DNA from 2 places in the Streptomyces sp. NPDC043427 genome. Region 1 is predicted to be linked to the other one. Evidence: predicted binding sites of a transcription regulator. Region 1 holds the regulator's gene; the other holds the start of a gene.
What was found. Region 1 encodes HspR, which represses chaperone genes until heat shock. Its sites were predicted from a motif close to TTGAGNNNNNNNNNCTCAA; they were not measured.
Positions count from the first base shown of each region.

Region 1 (8,375 bases):
GCCCAGCTCCGGTCAGGCGCTGGACGACTGGTGCACCCTGCTGGGCTGGAAGCCCGTACCGAGCGAGCGGACGCTCAGCGTCGAGACCGCCACCGGCCAGCACATGGCGCTGTACCCGGTCGTCGGCGGGGACTGGGCCCCGGTCGCGAGCCTGTCCTGGACGACCTGGCATCTCAGGGCGGACGACCCGGCCGAGAACCAGACGGTGCTGGACCGCGCCGCCGAGGCGTGGACGGCGTACGAGGCGGCCGCGCGCTCCGTGCTCGGCGCGCCCCAGTTCTCCGGAGCCTGGGACGACCCGGCCTTTCCCGAGCCGCCGCACGACGGCCACTGGCTCATGCCGCGTGCCCTGCGGCTGGAGAACCAGAGCCCCTACCGCCTGGCCATCTGGCCGGCGCTCGGCCCGGAGGGGCGCGTGACGGTGCTCTGGGTCAACCTCGGCCTCGCCCCGCTGCCGGGCGAGAAGCGAGGCGCGCTGATCAAAATCGACTGCTACCCGCCGGAGGTCTTGTGAACCAGGAGCCGCTGCCGAACGAGCTCATCGACGCCGCGCGAAAGCTCCGCAAGGACGACGCCCGCCGGCTGACCCCCGCGCAGGGCTTGGCGATCGCCCAGCAGCTCAAGGCCCAGGCCAGAGCCGCCGAGAAGGGCCTCACGGAGTACCTCGTCGACTTCGTCCACGAGGAGCTCGGCCCGCACGTCGCGACACCCGACCCCGACATCAGGTCGGCCTTCTGGTCCCACATCCTCCAGGACCACCCCTCCCTCGAAGAGAACGAGCGACTCAGCAACCAGTACGTCGCCGGGGCGTACACCGATGCGGAGAACGCGGTGGCGGACGGGAGCACGCGCTTCCTGGAGGGCACCCGGGGCGGCAAGGAACTGAGCGCCCTCCACCTGTGGGACAAGGCCGTGCACGACGCACTGGAGCTGGACGAGAAGGAGGGCAACGCCCTCGCCGGCAAGGCCTGGTCCGCTCTCTCCCAGGAGTACGCGAAGGCCACGCAGGGCGAAGCCGTCCTCTTCGCCCGGGGTCTCGCCCCCTGGTCGGTGGCGTACCAGACGGAACTGCCCGAGCTCCGCACCGGAACGGGCCTCGACAACATCCACTTCATGTACCCGCCGTCGGAGGCGGATCTCGAAGGCCTCCCGCCGGAGACACGGGCCCTGCTGTCCGAGGACCGCGTCCGCGCGCAGGTCCACCACCTGTCCTACGAGGACGCCGATCCGCGGCGCGCCCAGGTCGCCGAGGCCGGCTACGTCGACCTCAAGACGCTGAAGTCCCTGACCACCCCCGAGGCGCAACGCGTCGCGATCCTCGAGGCCTGCGCCCGCGTCGCTCACCTGGACGGCCGTGAGGCCGACGCCCGGTTGCTCACGGAGGAGGTCCTGTCCCTCCAGGCCGAACAGGGTGTCGAGGCTGCGGCGGTCGAGGAGCGGCAGGCGCCGGAGATCTCCGCTCCCCCGGTCAGCACGCACGGCGTCTTCCTGCCCGGCGTCACCGTCAACACCGGAGCGGAGTCGCGGCAGCCCGCGTCCCCGGTTCAGGCCGCGGCCACCGCGGTCAGCACCCACGGTGTCTACCTGCCCGGCGTGAACGTCGAGGCGAAGAACGTCGTGACGCCGGGCCCCGAGAACACTCCGGCACCACCCACGCAGGCGCCGCCCGCCCCCGAGAAGTCGAACGACTCCGGCCTGGGAGTGTGACCCGCCCATGAGCCGCACACACCGCACCCCGCCGGACCGCGTACAGCAGCGCGACCGGCAGCACGTCCCCCGGCCCGCTGCCGGCAGCCCCCTGCGTCGCCTCCTCCGCCAGGACGAGAACGACACGTGGGCCGTCCGCCTGCTCCCCCGCGTCGTCTTCGGTCTCGCCGCCGCCTACACCCTGGTCACCCTCGCCTCCCGGAGCGGCTCGTCCTTCCTCACCGTCTGTGCGCTGCTCGTCCTCGGCGCGGTCGTCTGGCTGCTGCGGCGCAGGGCGCAGTTGCTGCTGGCTCTCGGATCGAGCATCCTCGCCGCCGCGTTCACCGGCTACTTCTCGGCGGTGGGCGACGCGGCCCGCTGGAACTCGGGCACGGCGGTGAGCGGGACGGCCGCCTTCGGCTACTGGGCCCTCGCCGGCATGGCCCTCCTCGGTGCCTGGATGGTGAAGGACCACCCGGGCCGGCGCGGCGTCACCGTCGTCCTGGCGGATGTGATCCTCGTCATTGCCTCGGCCGTCGGGATGTTCGTCCCGGAGGCGGGCGTGCCGGTCGGATTCCTCGGTGTGGTCGGGGTGTTGGCCCTGCGCGGCGGAGGCCTGGAAGCCACGGTTGGCCGGATGTCGCCTCTCCTCGGCCGCCTGCTCCGGCGCAAGAACGCAAGACCGGTGGACAGCTGAGGCCGATGTGAATGTTTGGTCGCGTCAATGTGTCGGAACGGCACGCCCTTTGCAGATGCGTTGCACGAGGTTGACGAATTGCTTTAAAGTCCCCGGCGATCAAGGATCACCACGGGGGACAACAGACATGCGTATGGCAAGCCATACGGCGCTGCTCGCGCGCTCGTCGCGCGGGCCGGTACGGGGGGCGCACCTACCTGACGCCGCCCTGCCCTGCCGGCGCCGACCGGACGTCTTCCAGCACCCGCTGCTGGAGAGCGCGGACACCACGACGGACGCGACGGACCCCTCACCGGAACAACGGGAGCACCGCCGCCAGCACCTCGTCCTGCAACGCACCGCCCGCGACCTGTGCGCTTCCTGTCCCCTGTGGGCGGAGTGCCTCCAGGACGCCGTAGCCCACGCCGAGCCGTCCGGCTACGCGGCCGCGACCACGCAGGAGGACCGGCGCTGGATCCGCCGCACGCTCGGCATCGGCGACGCCAACGGCGACCTGCCGACCCGCTCTGCGGATGGCTTCGGCGGAACCTCCCGCCGCCTGACCCGCCTGCGCTCCCGCGCCGGCGACCGTACCGGCGAAACGATCCTGCGCCACACCGGCGAACACGGCCTGCCCGAACTGGAGCAGATCCTCGACGCGTTCGATCTGCGTCAGGACCAACTCGCCCAGCAGCAAAGGGCGTTGCAGCAAATCATGCCCGACGCACCGGCACAGTTGCACGAGCACACCGGCACGCAGCCGACCCACAGACAGCCCCCGGCGTTCTCCCCGACGCACGGGCCGACGGCAAGCAGGAGCGAGGACATGGCAGCGGCCGAGTCCGGGCAGCGGATCGCCTTCTCGTACGAGGATCCCGCCCAGGCCGTACGCCAGGCCCTGCTCGGTCCGCTGGTCCGCTCCGCGCTGCCCGCGCTCACCAGCCTGGAACAGCTCGTCACCATGCTGATGAGCGTGCCCGGCGGCGATGTCACCTCCGAGACGGTGCGCGAGGTCCACGCCGTGCGGACATCCGTCGAGTCACTGCTCCCGGACTGTGCCGTGGGACCGGAGAGCACCGACACGCCCCAGCTCGCCGCCCTGACCGGGTCCGTCTCCCTCGACCTCGCCACGACGGACCCGGTCGCCGCGCTCCGTCGCGACTTCGTGGAGCCGCTGCTGCGCGAACTCGCCGCCTCCCTCGCCAACATAGAAAAGGTGGCCGCCATGCTGGCCGCGACCTCCGGCGACGGGGACGAGGCCCACCTGGAGGCGATCCGCACCGCCCTGCACGGCATCCGCGCCCACCTGCCGCACCCGGCGCCCGCCGGGACCACGACCTCGGGCACGGGTTCCGCGACCGTATCCGGCCGCCGTGCCGCCGCCCCCAGCATCCGCGCCGCCGTGGAGGCCGCCGTGGCGACCTTCCCCGGCCCGTTCTCCGCCCGCGACGTCCTGCGCGCGCTGCCACCCGGCGTCTACGGCGACCCGTCGAAGACGATCAGCAACGTCCTGTCCGCCCTGGTGAAGTCGGGCCGCCTTCAGCGCCTGGCCCGCGGCACGTACGCCCGCACCCCCGACGCCGCCGACCGCGACCTGCCCACCCTGCCCGAGCAGGACGAGGCGAAGAGCGCCTGAGCCGGAAGGAAACCCCAATGCCCGAAGCGACCCCGTCCCCCGCTGCATCCGGCGCCGAACTCGACGCCCAGGTCCACGTCTTCTCCCCCAACGCCGGCCTCATCGACGGCGTCCCGGTTACTGCCCCGCCCTACGGCGACATCCAGGACGTCATCCTCTCGATCCTCCAACAGCGCGCCCAGCAACTCGGTGGCCCCACCCCGGCCACCATCAACGACAACCGCTACGGCGGCGCGATCCGCCTCCTGATCCACCCGGACGGGACGACGGAACAGTTGGGCTGAGCACCCTGCGCCGGGGGTTAGGGCCTCTCGTTTGGATCAGGCCGGGCTCGCGGGCCCCGGCACCGCGCCTGGCCGCGTTGTCGTCGGTCGGCAGGGCTCCGCCCTGCCGCCCTCCTCCGCCTTGCGATGCACGGCACCGGACCCCGCTCCCTGATCCGGCCTGATCCAAACGAAAGACCCTAGCTCCGCTTGGGCCCGGTGATCGCCTCACCGATGACAAAAAGGCACGCGGCGACACCCTTGCGAGTGACTGGGGCGCGAGGGCCCTCGCCTCAGTCTGGCGTCGACCTGCCGAGCGCGGTGACCGCGCGGCGTAGGTGCGCTTCCATTCGGCTCTGCCTTTGGCGTTCCACCAGCCCCTTCCGCGCACCGTCGCCTCCTCCGGCACACGAAAGGGGCCCGGAGACGAAACTCCGGGCCCCTCCACGTGCAGGCACACGCCTCAGTCGGCCTGCTGCCGCTTCGGCCGCCACACCACCAACGCGCTGGTCTGCTGCACCTCCTGGTACGGCACCAGGTCCCGACGGTAGGAGGCATGCACCGCCGCCTCCCGCTGCTGCATCGCCGCCGCCGCGCCGTCCAGGGCGGACTGGAGTTCGGCCACCCGCGCCTGCAGCGCGGCGACCTGGTTCTCCAGTTCGATGATGCGCTTGATCCCGGCCAGGTTGATGCCCTCGTCCTGCGACAACTGCTGGACAGTGCGCAGCAGTTCGATGTCGCGGGCCGAGTAGCGGCGGCCCCGGCCCGGGGTGCGGTCCGGGGAGACCAGGCCCAAGCGGTCGTACTGGCGCAGCGTCTGCGGGTGCAGGCCGGAGAGCTGGGCCGCCACCGAGATGACGTAGACCGGGGTCTCCTCGGTCAGTTCATACGGGTTACGCCGACGGCCGTCCATCACGCTCAGGCTCCCTTCGCCGCCTCGAACAGCTCCGCCCGCGGGTCCTCGCCCGCGGTCGCCTCGCGATACGCCTCGAGTGCGTCACGAGCCTTCCCCGCCACGTCCTTCGGAACACTCACCTCGACGGTGACCAGAAGGTCGCCGCGGGTGCCGTCCTTGCGGACCGCGCCCTTGCCCCGGGCGCGCATGGTGCGGCCGTTGGGCGTGCCGGGCGGCAGCTTCAGGGTGACGGGCGGACCGCCGAGGGTCGGCACGCGGACCTCGCCGCCGAGGGCGGCCTCCGCGAACGTCACCGGGACGGTCACCGTGAGGTTGTCGTCCTTGCGGCCGAACACCGGGTGGGAGCTGACATGGACGACGACGTACAGGTCGCCGGCCGGGCCGCCCCGCTCGCCAGGTGCGCCCTTGCCGCGCAGGCGGATGCGCTGGCCGTCCGTGACGCCCGCGGGGATACGGACCTGCATCGTGCGGGACGACTTGGCGCGGCCGCTGCCCTTGCAGTCCATGCAGGGGTGCTCGGCGATCAGGCCGCGGCCCTTGCAGTCGGGGCACGGGTCGGTCAGGGAGAAACCGCCGCCCGAACCGCGCGCCACCTGCCCGGTGCCGACGCAGGTCGGGCACACGCGCGGTGTGCCGTTCTTGTCGCCGGTGCCCGAGCAGGCCTTGCACGGTGACTGCGAGGACATCCGCAGCGGGACCGTCGCGCCCTCGATCGCCTCGGTGAAGCTGAGGGTGACCTCGGACTCGATGTCCTGGCCGCGCCGCGGCTGTGTCCGCGTGCCCGTGCCCGTGGTGCCGCCGCGGTTGAACAGGCCCCCGAAGACGTCACCGATTCCGCCGCCGAAGCCTCCGGAACCCCCGCCCTGGGCGCCGCCTCCGAAGAGGTCGCCCAGGTCGAAGTTGAACGAGCCGCCGCCCGCGCCCGGCCCCGGGCGGAACCCGCCGTTGCCGAAGAGGGCGCGCGCCTCGTCGTACTCCTTGCGCTTCTTGGGGTCACCGAGGATGTCGTTGGCCTCGGAGATCTCCTTGAAGCGCTCCTCAGCTTTGACGTTTCCCTTGTTGGCGTCCGGGTGGTACTCGCGGGCGAGCTTGCGGTACGCCTTCTTGATCTCGGCCTCGGTGGCGTCCTTGGGGACGCCGAGGACCTTGTAGTAGTCCTTCTCGATGAAGTCCTTGGTGCTCATCCTCGACGCCCCTCCTTCCTGATCGAGTGTCTCGTCAGTTCAACGTCAGCCCTCGTCCGGGCCACCGTTGTCCTTGTCGTCGCCGGCCGCCTTCTCGTCGGACTCCTCGGCCTTGACCGTCTGGGCCCCCGGCTGCGGCTCGGCCACGGCCACCCGCGCGGGGCGGATGGTGCGCTCACCGATGCGGTACCCGGGCTGCAGAATCGCCACGCACGTCGTCTCGGTGACGTCCGGCGCGTAGCTGTGCATCAACGCCTCGTGGATCGTCGGGTCGAAGGGCTCGCCCTCCTTGCCGAACTGCTGCAGGCCCAGCTTCGCCGCGACGGTCTCGAGCGACTCGCCCACGGACTTGAAGCCGCCGACGAGTTCGCCGTGCTCCCGCGCGCGGCCGATGTCGTCGAGCACGGGCAGGAGCTCGGTCAGGAGGTTCGCGATGGCGATCTCCTTGACCGCGATCCGGTCGCGGTCGACCCGGCGGCGGTAGTTCTGGTACTCGGCCTGGAGTCGCTGGAGGTCCGCGGTGCGCTCACCGAGCGCAGTACGCACCTGGTCCAGCTGGGCCACCAGCCCGGCTGTCTGGTTCGCGTCCCCGGCCGGGGCCGCCCCCTCCTCGGAAGCGGCGGCCTTCGGCTCGGCGTCTTCAGGGGTGGCGCCGGAGGGGACGTCGGGCTTCTCCTCGAAGCCCGGGGTCTCCTCCGTCACGCGGCACCGTCCTTGCGCTCGTCGTCCACGATCTCGGCGTCGACGACGTCGTCGTCGGCCTTGGCACCACCGGCGGCGGCGCCTTCCGGACCGCCCGCGGCCTGCGAAGCCTGCGCGTCGGCGTACATCGCCTGGCCCAGCTTCTGGGAGACGGCCGCGACCTTCTCCGTGGCGGTGCGGATGTCGGCGGTGTTGTCGCCCTCGGCACCCTCGCCGCCCTTGAGCTTCTCCTTCAGCTCGCCGACGGCCTCCTCGACCTCGGCCTTGATGTCGGCCGGGACCTTGTCCTCGTTGTCCTTGAGGAACTTCTCGGTCTGGTAGACGAGCTGCTCGCCCTGGTTGCGGGCCTCGGCGGCCTCGCGGCGGGCGTGGTCCTCCTCCGCGTACTTCTCGGCCTCTTCACGCATCCGGTTGACCTCGTCCTTCGGCAGCGAGGAGCCGCCGGTGACGGTCATCTTCTGCTCCTTGCCGGTGCCGAGGTCCTTCGCCGTGACGTGCATGATGCCGTTGGCGTCGATGTCGAAGGACACCTCGATCTGCGGGACGCCACGGGGCGCCGGCGGCAGACCGGTCAGCTCGAACATGCCGAGCTTCTTGTTGTAGGCCGCGATCTCGCGCTCGCCCTGGTAGACCTGGATCTGCACGGACGGCTGGTTGTCCTCGGCCGTCGTGAAGATCTCGGAGCGCTTCGTCGGGATCGTGGTGTTGCGCTCGATCAGCTTGGTCATGATGCCGCCCTTGGTCTCGATACCGAGGGACAGCGGGGTGACGTCGAGCAGCAGGACGTCCTTGACCTCACCCTTGAGGACACCGGCCTGGAGCGAGGCGCCGATGGCGACGACCTCGTCCGGGTTCACGCCCTTGTTGGCCTCCTTGCCGCCGGTCAGCTCCTTGACGAGCTCGGCGACGGCGGGCATACGGGTGGAGCCACCGACGAGGACGACGTGGTCGATCTCGTTGATGGAGATGCCGGCGTCCTTGATGACGTTGTGGAACGGCGTCTTGCAGCGCTCCAGCAGGTCGGCCGTCAGCTGCTGGAACTGGGCGCGCGTGAGCTTCTCGTCCAGGTGCAGCGGGCCCTCGGCGGACGCGGTGATGTACGGCAGGTTGATCGAGGTCTCGGTGGAGGAGGACAGCTCGATCTTGGCCTTCTCGGCGGCCTCACGGAGGCGCTGGAGGGCCATCTTGTCCTTGCCGAGGTCCACGCCGTGGCCGCTGGCGAACTGCTTGACCAGGTAGTCGACGACGCGCTGGTCCCAGTCGTCACCACCGAGGTGGTTGTCACCGTTGGTGGCCTTCACCTCGACGACGC
Region 1 is NZ_JBWKCC010000017.1:185,573-193,947, reverse strand. It holds gene AC067M_RS26135 (hypothetical protein) at 1-514, shown strand, start outside; gene AC067M_RS26130 (hypothetical protein) at 511-1,707, shown strand; gene AC067M_RS26125 (hypothetical protein) at 1,715-2,383, shown strand; gene AC067M_RS26120 (WhiB family transcriptional regulator) at 2,511-3,998, shown strand; gene AC067M_RS26115 (hypothetical protein) at 4,016-4,282, shown strand; gene AC067M_RS26110 (heat shock protein transcriptional repressor HspR) at 4,725-5,174, opposite strand; gene dnaJ (molecular chaperone DnaJ) at 5,180-6,361, opposite strand; gene grpE (nucleotide exchange factor GrpE) at 6,407-7,063, opposite strand; gene dnaK (molecular chaperone DnaK) at 7,060-8,375, opposite strand, start outside.

Region 2 (8,375 bases), on a different contig from region 1:
GGAGGTACTGCTGATAGATCTCGTCGACGAGCCACTCGTTCGGACCGAACGCGGCAGCGGGGTTCTTGCCCGCTTGGTCTGCGTCGGTCGAGATGCTCGAGTTACTGGGGGACTGTGGCGACACGGCGGCAACCGCCCTCTTCCGCTTCACAAGGTGATGGACAGCGGGAATAAAGGCTACGCCCCCAACACGGTGAAGGTCAGGTCGGGCCCGTTCATCGTCGCGTAAGTCACATTACGAAGTGTGTTTCGGGGCTGGAAATGGCGGGAAACAAGCGTGGTTCCGCTTCAGAAGTGCCGCACAGGGATGCGGAGATGAGGGCCGTGCGCGCGCAGCGCGCAGACCTGGGCCCTGATCACACGTGTCCGTCAGCGCGGACAGTGGTGGATCTTGGGACTCCGGTTCGGACTTTACGTCAACTTGGCACGGATGTCTCTCCCGGAAGAGTGATAAGAATCCGGCAACCTCGCTCGGATTCAGCCACTCCGATCCGTCCCCCGTGCAGATCCACGGCCCAGCGGGCGATGGCCAGACCGAGCCCCGTACCGCCGTCGCTGCCCGGCCCGTGCGGCCGGCGCACCGCACCTCGGTTGAACCGCTCGAACACGCGGTGCCACTCCGACCTGGGAATGCCGGGGCCCTCGTCCAGGACTTCGATGGCCAAGGACTCCGGCTGCGGCCCGCGCCGCGCCTTGACCGTCACGCGGCCGTGCGGCGGGCTGTGCTTGACCGCGTTGTCGATCAGGTTGGCGACCACCTGGTGGATGCGCTCCGGGTCGGCGTGCGCGGTCAACTCCGGCGGGGAGACGTCCAGGTGCAGATGGACGTCGGTACGGGTGTGACTGCCGCCCGAGCCCATCGTCGCGCGCGCGGAGGCGACCATGTTGGCCTCCTTCAGCACGCCCGAGAGGTAGGGCCACACCTCGAAACGCCGCTTGCGCAGCGGCACGACGCCGTTGTCGAGGCGGGAGAGATCGAGGAGCGTCTCCACGAGACGTCCCAGTCGCTCGGTCTGCTTCAGGGCCGTGCGCATGGTCTCGGGGTCGGCCTCGGCGATGCCGTCCACGACGTTCTCCAGGACGGCGCGCAGACCCGCGATGGGCGTGCGCAGCTCGTGCGAGACGTTGGCCACGAGTTCCTTGCGCTGGCGGTCCTGGGCCTCCAGCTCGTCGGCCATCATATTGATCGTCTGGGCCAGGTCACCCAGCTCGTCCCAGCGGTTCTCCTGCACCCGGCGTGTGTAGTCGCCGTGCGAGATGGACCGGGCGACCGTGTTCATCTCGTCCAGCGGGGCGGTGAGCGAATGCGCCACGAACTGCGTAATGAGCAGTGTGGCGATCATCGAGAAGACCGTGATGAAGCGCAGTTCCGTCTTGGTGTGCACCGCGATCATCGACAGACCGGTGGTGATCAGCACCGAGATGACGACCAGCGCGCCCAGCTTGGTCTTGATCGAGAACGGGCGTACGCCGCCCCAGGGCTCCCCGGGGCTCCTCCGTGCGGCCGACCGCCCTTCGCTCATGGAGTCGGGGTCTCCAGCGCGTAACCCACGCCGTGGACCGTACGGATGCGCTCGGCGCCGATCTTCCGGCGCAGCGCCTTGATGTGGCTGTCCACCGTGCGGGTGCCGGAGGCGTCCGCCCAGTCCCACACCTCCGCGAGGAGCTGCTCACGGGACAGCACCGCGCGCGGGGTGTTGGCCAGGCAGACCAGCAGGTCGAACTCGGTGGGCGTGAGGTGCACGTCCTCCGAGCGCACCCTGACCCGGCGCTGCGCGTGGTCGATCTCCAGCTCGCCGAGCCGCAGGATGCCGCTGCGCGGAGTGGTCGCGGCGAGCGCGGCCCGCTCCACGCGGCGCAGCAGGACGTGCACGCGCGCGGCCAGCTCCCGCATCGAGAAGGGCTTGGTCATGTAGTCGTCGGCGCCGACCCCGAGCCCGACCAGCATGTCGGTCTCGTCGTCGCGCGCGGTGAGCATCATCACCGGCACCGGACGGGCGGCCTGCACACGACGGCAGACCTCCAGACCGTCGAAGCCGGGCAGCATGATGTCGAGGATCAGCAGATCGGGCTGCCAGGCCTCTGCGGTGTCGACGGCCGCCGGACCGTCGCCCGCCGTTTGCACGAGGAATCCCTCGGCGCGCAGTCGGGCTGCGATGGCGTCGACGATCGTCGGGTCGTCCTCGACCACCAGGACTCGCCGCTGAGCGCCCGGAGTCGCCGTGGTCGCGCCGTTGTGGGAGGTGTGTGTCTGCTCCATCGCCCGCCCCTGAGTGTGCTTTCCGGAACCAGTGGGGTGGTTCCTCGGTCTGCGCATGGTTGCGATTGACGCTTGAATGATCTGCGTCAGGGGAGCAGCGTACGGGGAGGCACCACGCCTTTGCTATCCAGGTCTTACAGCAACGTGCACGACGTCGGGAACGCCTCGGGCAACCGGGATCTCTTCGGTACGCACCTGTTGGAACCCGGCATTCCCCAAGGTTCCCTCGAAATCCGGCGACGGCTGTGCCGACCACACCGCGAGTACCCCGCCCGGTCTCAACATCCTTGCGCAGCTTGCCAGTCCGGCCGGACCGTACAGCCCGTGGTTGCCGTCGGTGACGGTCCAGTCGGGCCCGTTGTCGATGTCCAGGCACAGCGCGTCGTACGTGTCGCATCTCTCATTGACGAAATCGAGCAGGTCCGCTTCGACGATCTCCGTGCGCGGGTCGGCGAGTGCGTCGCGGGACAGTGCGGACAGGGGGCCGGAGCGGTGCCAGTCGATGACGGCGGGCTCACGCTCGACGACCGTGATCCGTCCCCAGCGGGGGTCGGCGGCGGCGTGGGCGAGGGAGAAGCCGACGCCGAGGCCGCCGATCAGGACGTGCGGTGCGGCCCGCCCGTCCAGGGCGTCCAGGGCGGCGTCGACGAGCAAACGCTCCGAGCGGCCGTCGGAGGTGTCCATGAGGAAACAGCCGTTGGCGATGATCTGGAGCAGCTCGCCGTGACGGCGCAGTACGACCTCGCCGTAGGCGCCCTCACGGCGGTCCAGCACTTCGGGAATGTCGTGAGCGGTGGGCATGTGCTCATCCTGGCACCGGTGTGACGGACCGTTGCAGGAATTAAGACGCTGGTGAGCGTGGGCTGGGAACTCGCTGTGAATCGGCGTCCGGGTGGCGTCGGTCACAGACAGGTGGTCGGTGCGGCGCGAAGGGTGGTGGGGCGATACGGAAGGAGCGCCTCACCTTGGAACGGACTGTGCGGGCGGAGCACACCGCGCGGGCCGACGCGCCGGCCTCGCCGGCGCCCGCGCCCTCGCCTTTGCTGGACGGCATACCGAGCCAGCGCGGGCCGGCGGACGCCGGGTCCGTGGCAGCCCCCGCGACCGTCACGGCCTCCGCGCCAGTCCCGGCTTCCGCCACCGACCCGGCTTCCGCCACCGTCATGGCTTCCCCCACCGTCCCGGCTTCCGCCACCGTCATGGCTTCCCCCACCGTCCCGGCTTCCGCCACCGACACGAGTCGCACGGCCGTCGTCGTCCCGTCCGAGGTGCCGCGCGTCCGCGTCCGTCGTGTCCCGCGTCCGTGGCGCCTGTTGCCGACTCCCACCGGCACCCCGTTCACCTTCGCCTACGCCGCCGTCCTCGTCGTCACCTCGTTCGTCGCCGAACATGCCGGTCCCGCGCTCGTGTACGCCCTGCACCAGGGGTCCAGTACGGATGTGGCGCATCTGGTGCGGACGCCGGTGCTGGTGCTGGTGGGGAGCGCGTTGTGGATCGCGGGCGGGTTCCTCTCGCCGTACGCGATCGGGTTCCTGCTGGTCCTGACCGGCCTGGAGCGGCGGATCGGCGGTGCGCGCACGGCCGGTGTGTTCCTGCTGGGGCACGTCCTGGCCACCCTCGCCACCGAGGTCCCGGTGGGCCTCGCGGTGCTGGCCGGCCACCTGCCCGACAGCTCCCTGCATCGCCTCGACTACGGCATCAGCTTCGGCGTCGCCACGGGCGTCGGCGCCCTCGCCGGCCTGCTCACGCCGTGGCTGCGGTGGCCCCTTCTGGCCGCGGTCGGCTGGACGCTCGTCCTGGACGTGATCGCCCTAACGGACCCGATGACGAACTGGGGCCACCTGATCTCCCTGGGCATCGGCATCGCCACATGGCCGGTGGTACGACGGTGGCAGCGGGGCCGCGCCCTCAGTCAAGCCCTTCCGGTCGCCCCGTGAACTTCGCGCTCGTCAGCGGTGCCACCGTCTGCCAGCCCAGGCTCTCGTACAGCGCTCGCCCCGCCGGAGTCCCCGCCAGCACGCCGGTCTCCGCGCCCTGTTCGACCGCTACGCGCTGCAACGCGCGTACGACGAGGCCGCCGAGGCCGCGGCGGCGGTGGGCGGGGACGGTTTCGATCTGATCGACGACCGCGGTGGCGCCGGTCGGCGCGACCTGGCCGCGCGCGGCGAGAGAACCGTCGTCGGCGGCGACCAGGACACGGGTCACACCGCCGCGCGACCAGGTGCGCAGCCGGTAGCCGTCGGGGACCGGCACATCCCCGGCGGCGTCCGCCAGGGGGACCGTCATCAGGTACCCGGGCTCGGGATCGACCCACCAGCCCGTGCCCAGCCAGTCCACGACGATCGACGGATCCTGGAACACCTTCAGCCATACCCCGGCACCGGTCACCGCCTCGGCCACCTTGCAAACCGTCTCCTCCTCGACGGCGTCGTTCATGGCGTCGAGGACGTGGCGCGACACGTGCTCCGCCTGCCCCACGTCGACGGTGAACCCCCAGGGCTCGCGCACCGGCGGGGCGGCCCCGCGCGACACGACCCACCCGTCCACCCACGTCCGCACGACACCGTCCACAGCCCACCCCATGTGTAATGGCCACTAGCCTATTTCGGTTATTACGGTGGCGACGTTATGCGGTGAGTCGGCCCCCGCGGCAGAGGTGATCGCTCAGAGCGAACGAGGGTTGGGGAACATCCGGGGCGCGCCATGCATTGAGTCGGCATAGCTCAACTTGACTGCCAAAGGGGAGATCATGGCTGCTGAGTCCACGCCGTTCACACCGCTCACCCTGCCCGTGCTGCCGCTCGACGACGAGGTCGTGCTGCCGGGGATGGTGGTTCCGCTGGACCTGAGCGACGCCGACGTACGTGCCGCGGTGGAGGCCGCCCAGGCCGCCGCCCGCTCGGAGCCCGGCAAGCCCAAGGTGCTGCTGGTTCCGCGCATCGACGGGACCTACGCGAGCACCGGCGTCCTCGGCACCGTCGAGCAGGTCGGACGGCTGGCCGACGGTGACCCGGGCGCCCTGATCCGCGGCCGAGGCCGTGTGCGCATCGGTGCCGGGACGACCGGGCCGGGTGCGGCGCTGTGGGTCGAGGGCACGCGGATCGACGAGAGCGTGCCCGAGCCGCTGCCGGGCCACGTCGCCGAACTCGTCAAGGAGTACAAGGCCCTGGCCACCGCCTGGCTGCGCAAGCGCGGCGCCTGGCAGGTCGTGGACCGCGTCCAGGCCATCGACGGCGTCTCCGCCCTCGCCGACAACTCCGGTTACTCGCCCTTCCTGACCGTCGAGCAGAAGGTCGAACTGCTCGAGACCGCCGACCCGGTGACCCGCCTCAAGCTCGCCACCCAGCAACTGCGCGACCACCTCGCCGAGCAGGACGTCGCCGAGACCATCGCCAAGGACGTCCAGGAGGGCGTCGACAAGCAGCAGCGCGAGTTCCTCCTGCGGCGCCAGCTGGAGGCCGTACGCAAGGAACTGCGCGAACTCAACGGCGAGAGCGACGGCGAGGAGTCCGACGACTACCGCGCCCGCGTCGAGGCGGCCGACCTGCCCGAGAAGGTCCGCGAGGCCGCGCTCAAGGAGGTCGACAAGCTGGAGCGGTCCAGCGACCAGTCCCCGGAGGGCTCCTGGATCCGCACCTGGCTCGACACCGTCCTGGAGCTGCCCTGGAACGAGCGAACCGATGACAGTGCTTCCGCGTACGACATCCAGAGCGCGAAGGCGATCCTCGACGCCGAGCACGCGGGCCTGGAGGACGTGAAGGAGCGGATCACCGAGTACCTGGCGGTGCGCAAGCGGCGCGGCGAGCGCGGCCTCGGCGTCGTCGGAGGGCGGCGCGGCGGTGCCGTCCTGGCCCTCGTGGGGCCGCCGGGCGTCGGAAAGACGAGTCTCGGCGAAAGCGTGGCCCACGCCATGGGCCGCAAGTTCGTCCGCGTCGCCCTCGGCGGCGTCCGCGACGAGGCCGAGATCCGCGGCCACCGGCGTACGTACGTCGGCGCGCTGCCCGGCCGGATCGTGCGCGCGATCAAGGAGGCCGGGTCCATGAACCCGGTCGTGCTCCTCGACGAGATCGACAAGGTCGGCTCCGACTTCCGCGGCGACCCGGCCGCGGCCCTGCTGGAGGTCCTCGACCCGGCGCAGAACCACACCTTCCGCGACCACTACCTGGAGGTCGAACTCGACCTCAGCGACGTCGTCTTCCTCGCCACCGCCAATGTCCTGGAGGCCATCCCGGAGGCCCTGCTCGACCGTATGGAGCTGGTCCGTCTCGACGGCTACACCGAGGACGAGAAGGTCGTCATCGCCCGTGACCACCTGCTCCCGCGCCAGTTGGAGCGGGCGGGTCTGGACAAGGACGAGGTGACCCTCGACGAGGGCGCGCTGCGCAAGCTGGCCGGCGAGTACACGCGCGAGGCGGGCGTGCGCAACCTGGAGCGGTCCATCGCGCGGCTGCTGCGCAAGGTCGCGGCCCAGCACGAACTCGGCGAGCGGAAGCTGCCGTTCACCGTCACGGACGACGACCTGCGCGCCCTGATCGGCCGGCCGCACCATGTGCCGGAGTCCGCCCAGGACCCGGCCGAGCGGCGGACTTCGGTGCCGGGCGTGGCGACGGGCCTCGCGGTGACCGGGGCGGGCGGTGACGTGCTGTACGTCGAGGCGTCGCTGGCCGACCCGGAGACCGGAGCTGCGGGACTGACGCTGACCGGCCAGCTGGGCGACGTGATGAAGGAGTCGGCGCAGATCGCGCTGAGCTTCCTGCGCTCGCATGGCGCCGAGCTGGAGCTGCCGGTCGGTGACCTGAAGGACCGGGGCGTGCACATCCACTTCCCGGCGGGCGCGGTCCCGAAGGACGGGCCGAGCGCCGGCATCACGATGACGACCGCGCTGGCCTCGCTGCTCTCCGGCCGCCTGGTCCGTACGGACGTGGCGATGACCGGTGAGGTCTCGCTGACCGGCCGGGTCCTGCCCATCGGTGGGGTGAAGCAGAAGCTGCTCGCCGCGCACCGGGCCGGGGTCACCACCGTGATCATCCCCAAGCGCAACGAACCCGACCTGGACGACGTCCCGGCCGAGGTGCTGGAGAAGCTCGACGTCCACACCGTCACGGACGTCCGCCAGGTCCTGGAGCTGGCGCTGGCCTCGGCCACGAACGGCGCGGCGCCGGAGGTTCCGGTGGCGGCGTGACGGACGCCTCCGGATGAGGCAGGGCCCGGGCCCCGTGAGGGAGACCCGGGCTTTGCCATGCCCGCCCGGGCACGCGAGGGGCCCGAAGGCCGCCATTGGTCCACTCCTGCGAAATACTGACGGAGCTGCGACGGCGACCCGGACAGGTCCTGGGCGCGGCAGGATTCTGCAGAAGAGCGGGAAACCGGATCAGGGGTGCTGACGTGCACGAGGACGCAAACGTGGACGCGAACGTGGACCAGGAGTTCCTGTCCCTGGAACGGGAGCTGACCGTCCTGCTGCGGCGCGCCCGGGCCAGCCAGGGTGAGATGGCCCGCGAGGTCCACCCGGACCTGGAGTCCGCCGCGTACGGGCTGCTCGTCCGGCTGGAGGAGTGCGGACGCCAGCGTGCCACGGAACTCGCCGGCTACATCGGCGTCGGCAAGGCGACCATGTCCCGCCAGTTGCGCGCCCTGGAGGAGCTCGGCCTGGTGACCCGCGAGCCGGACCCGGCCGACGGCCGGGCCTGGCTGGTCGACCTCACCCCGGAGGGCCGCTCCCGGGTCGGCAAGGTCCGCGAGGCCCGCCGCGCCCGCTATGTCAGCAAGCTCGCCCACTGGGACCGCGGCGAGGTCGCGGAACTGGCCCGACTGCTGCACGAGCTGAACCGGGGCATGGAGAGGTAGGGCCTGTCGTTCGGATCACGCCGCAGACGCGGGGCCTGGCACGCGCTCCCCACGCTGCGCTGACCGGCCGGCCTCGATTGCCTGCGACCTGACCCGAACGACCGGCCCTGGCCCACCGGGCCGCCGAGCGCCGCCCCCGGCGCGGGCTCACAGCTCGACGTACACCACGCTCGCGTCGTCGTGGGTCTTGGCGCGGCCCAGGAACGCCCGCTCCTCGGCGTCGGCCCGCTCCAGCGCCCGTACCCGGTCCACCAGGGACCCCGGGCCC
Region 2 is NZ_JBWKCC010000002.1:86,785-95,159, reverse strand. It holds gene AC067M_RS04290 (multifunctional oxoglutarate decarboxylase/oxoglutarate dehydrogenase thiamine pyrophosphate-binding subunit/dihydrolipoyllysine-residue succinyltransferase subunit) at 1-124, opposite strand, end outside; gene AC067M_RS04285 (HAMP domain-containing sensor histidine kinase) at 417-1,523, opposite strand; gene AC067M_RS04280 (response regulator transcription factor) at 1,520-2,260, opposite strand; gene AC067M_RS04275 (spermidine synthase family protein) at 2,384-3,061, opposite strand; gene AC067M_RS04270 (rhomboid-like protein) at 3,226-4,197, shown strand; gene AC067M_RS04265 (GNAT family N-acetyltransferase) at 4,169-4,843, opposite strand; gene lon (endopeptidase La) at 5,010-7,442, shown strand; gene AC067M_RS04255 (MarR family winged helix-turn-helix transcriptional regulator) at 7,646-8,107, shown strand; gene AC067M_RS04250 (hypothetical protein) at 8,255-8,375, opposite strand, start outside.
Region 2: the regulator HspR is predicted to act here: its motif matches at 4,969-4,987, upstream of lon (endopeptidase La).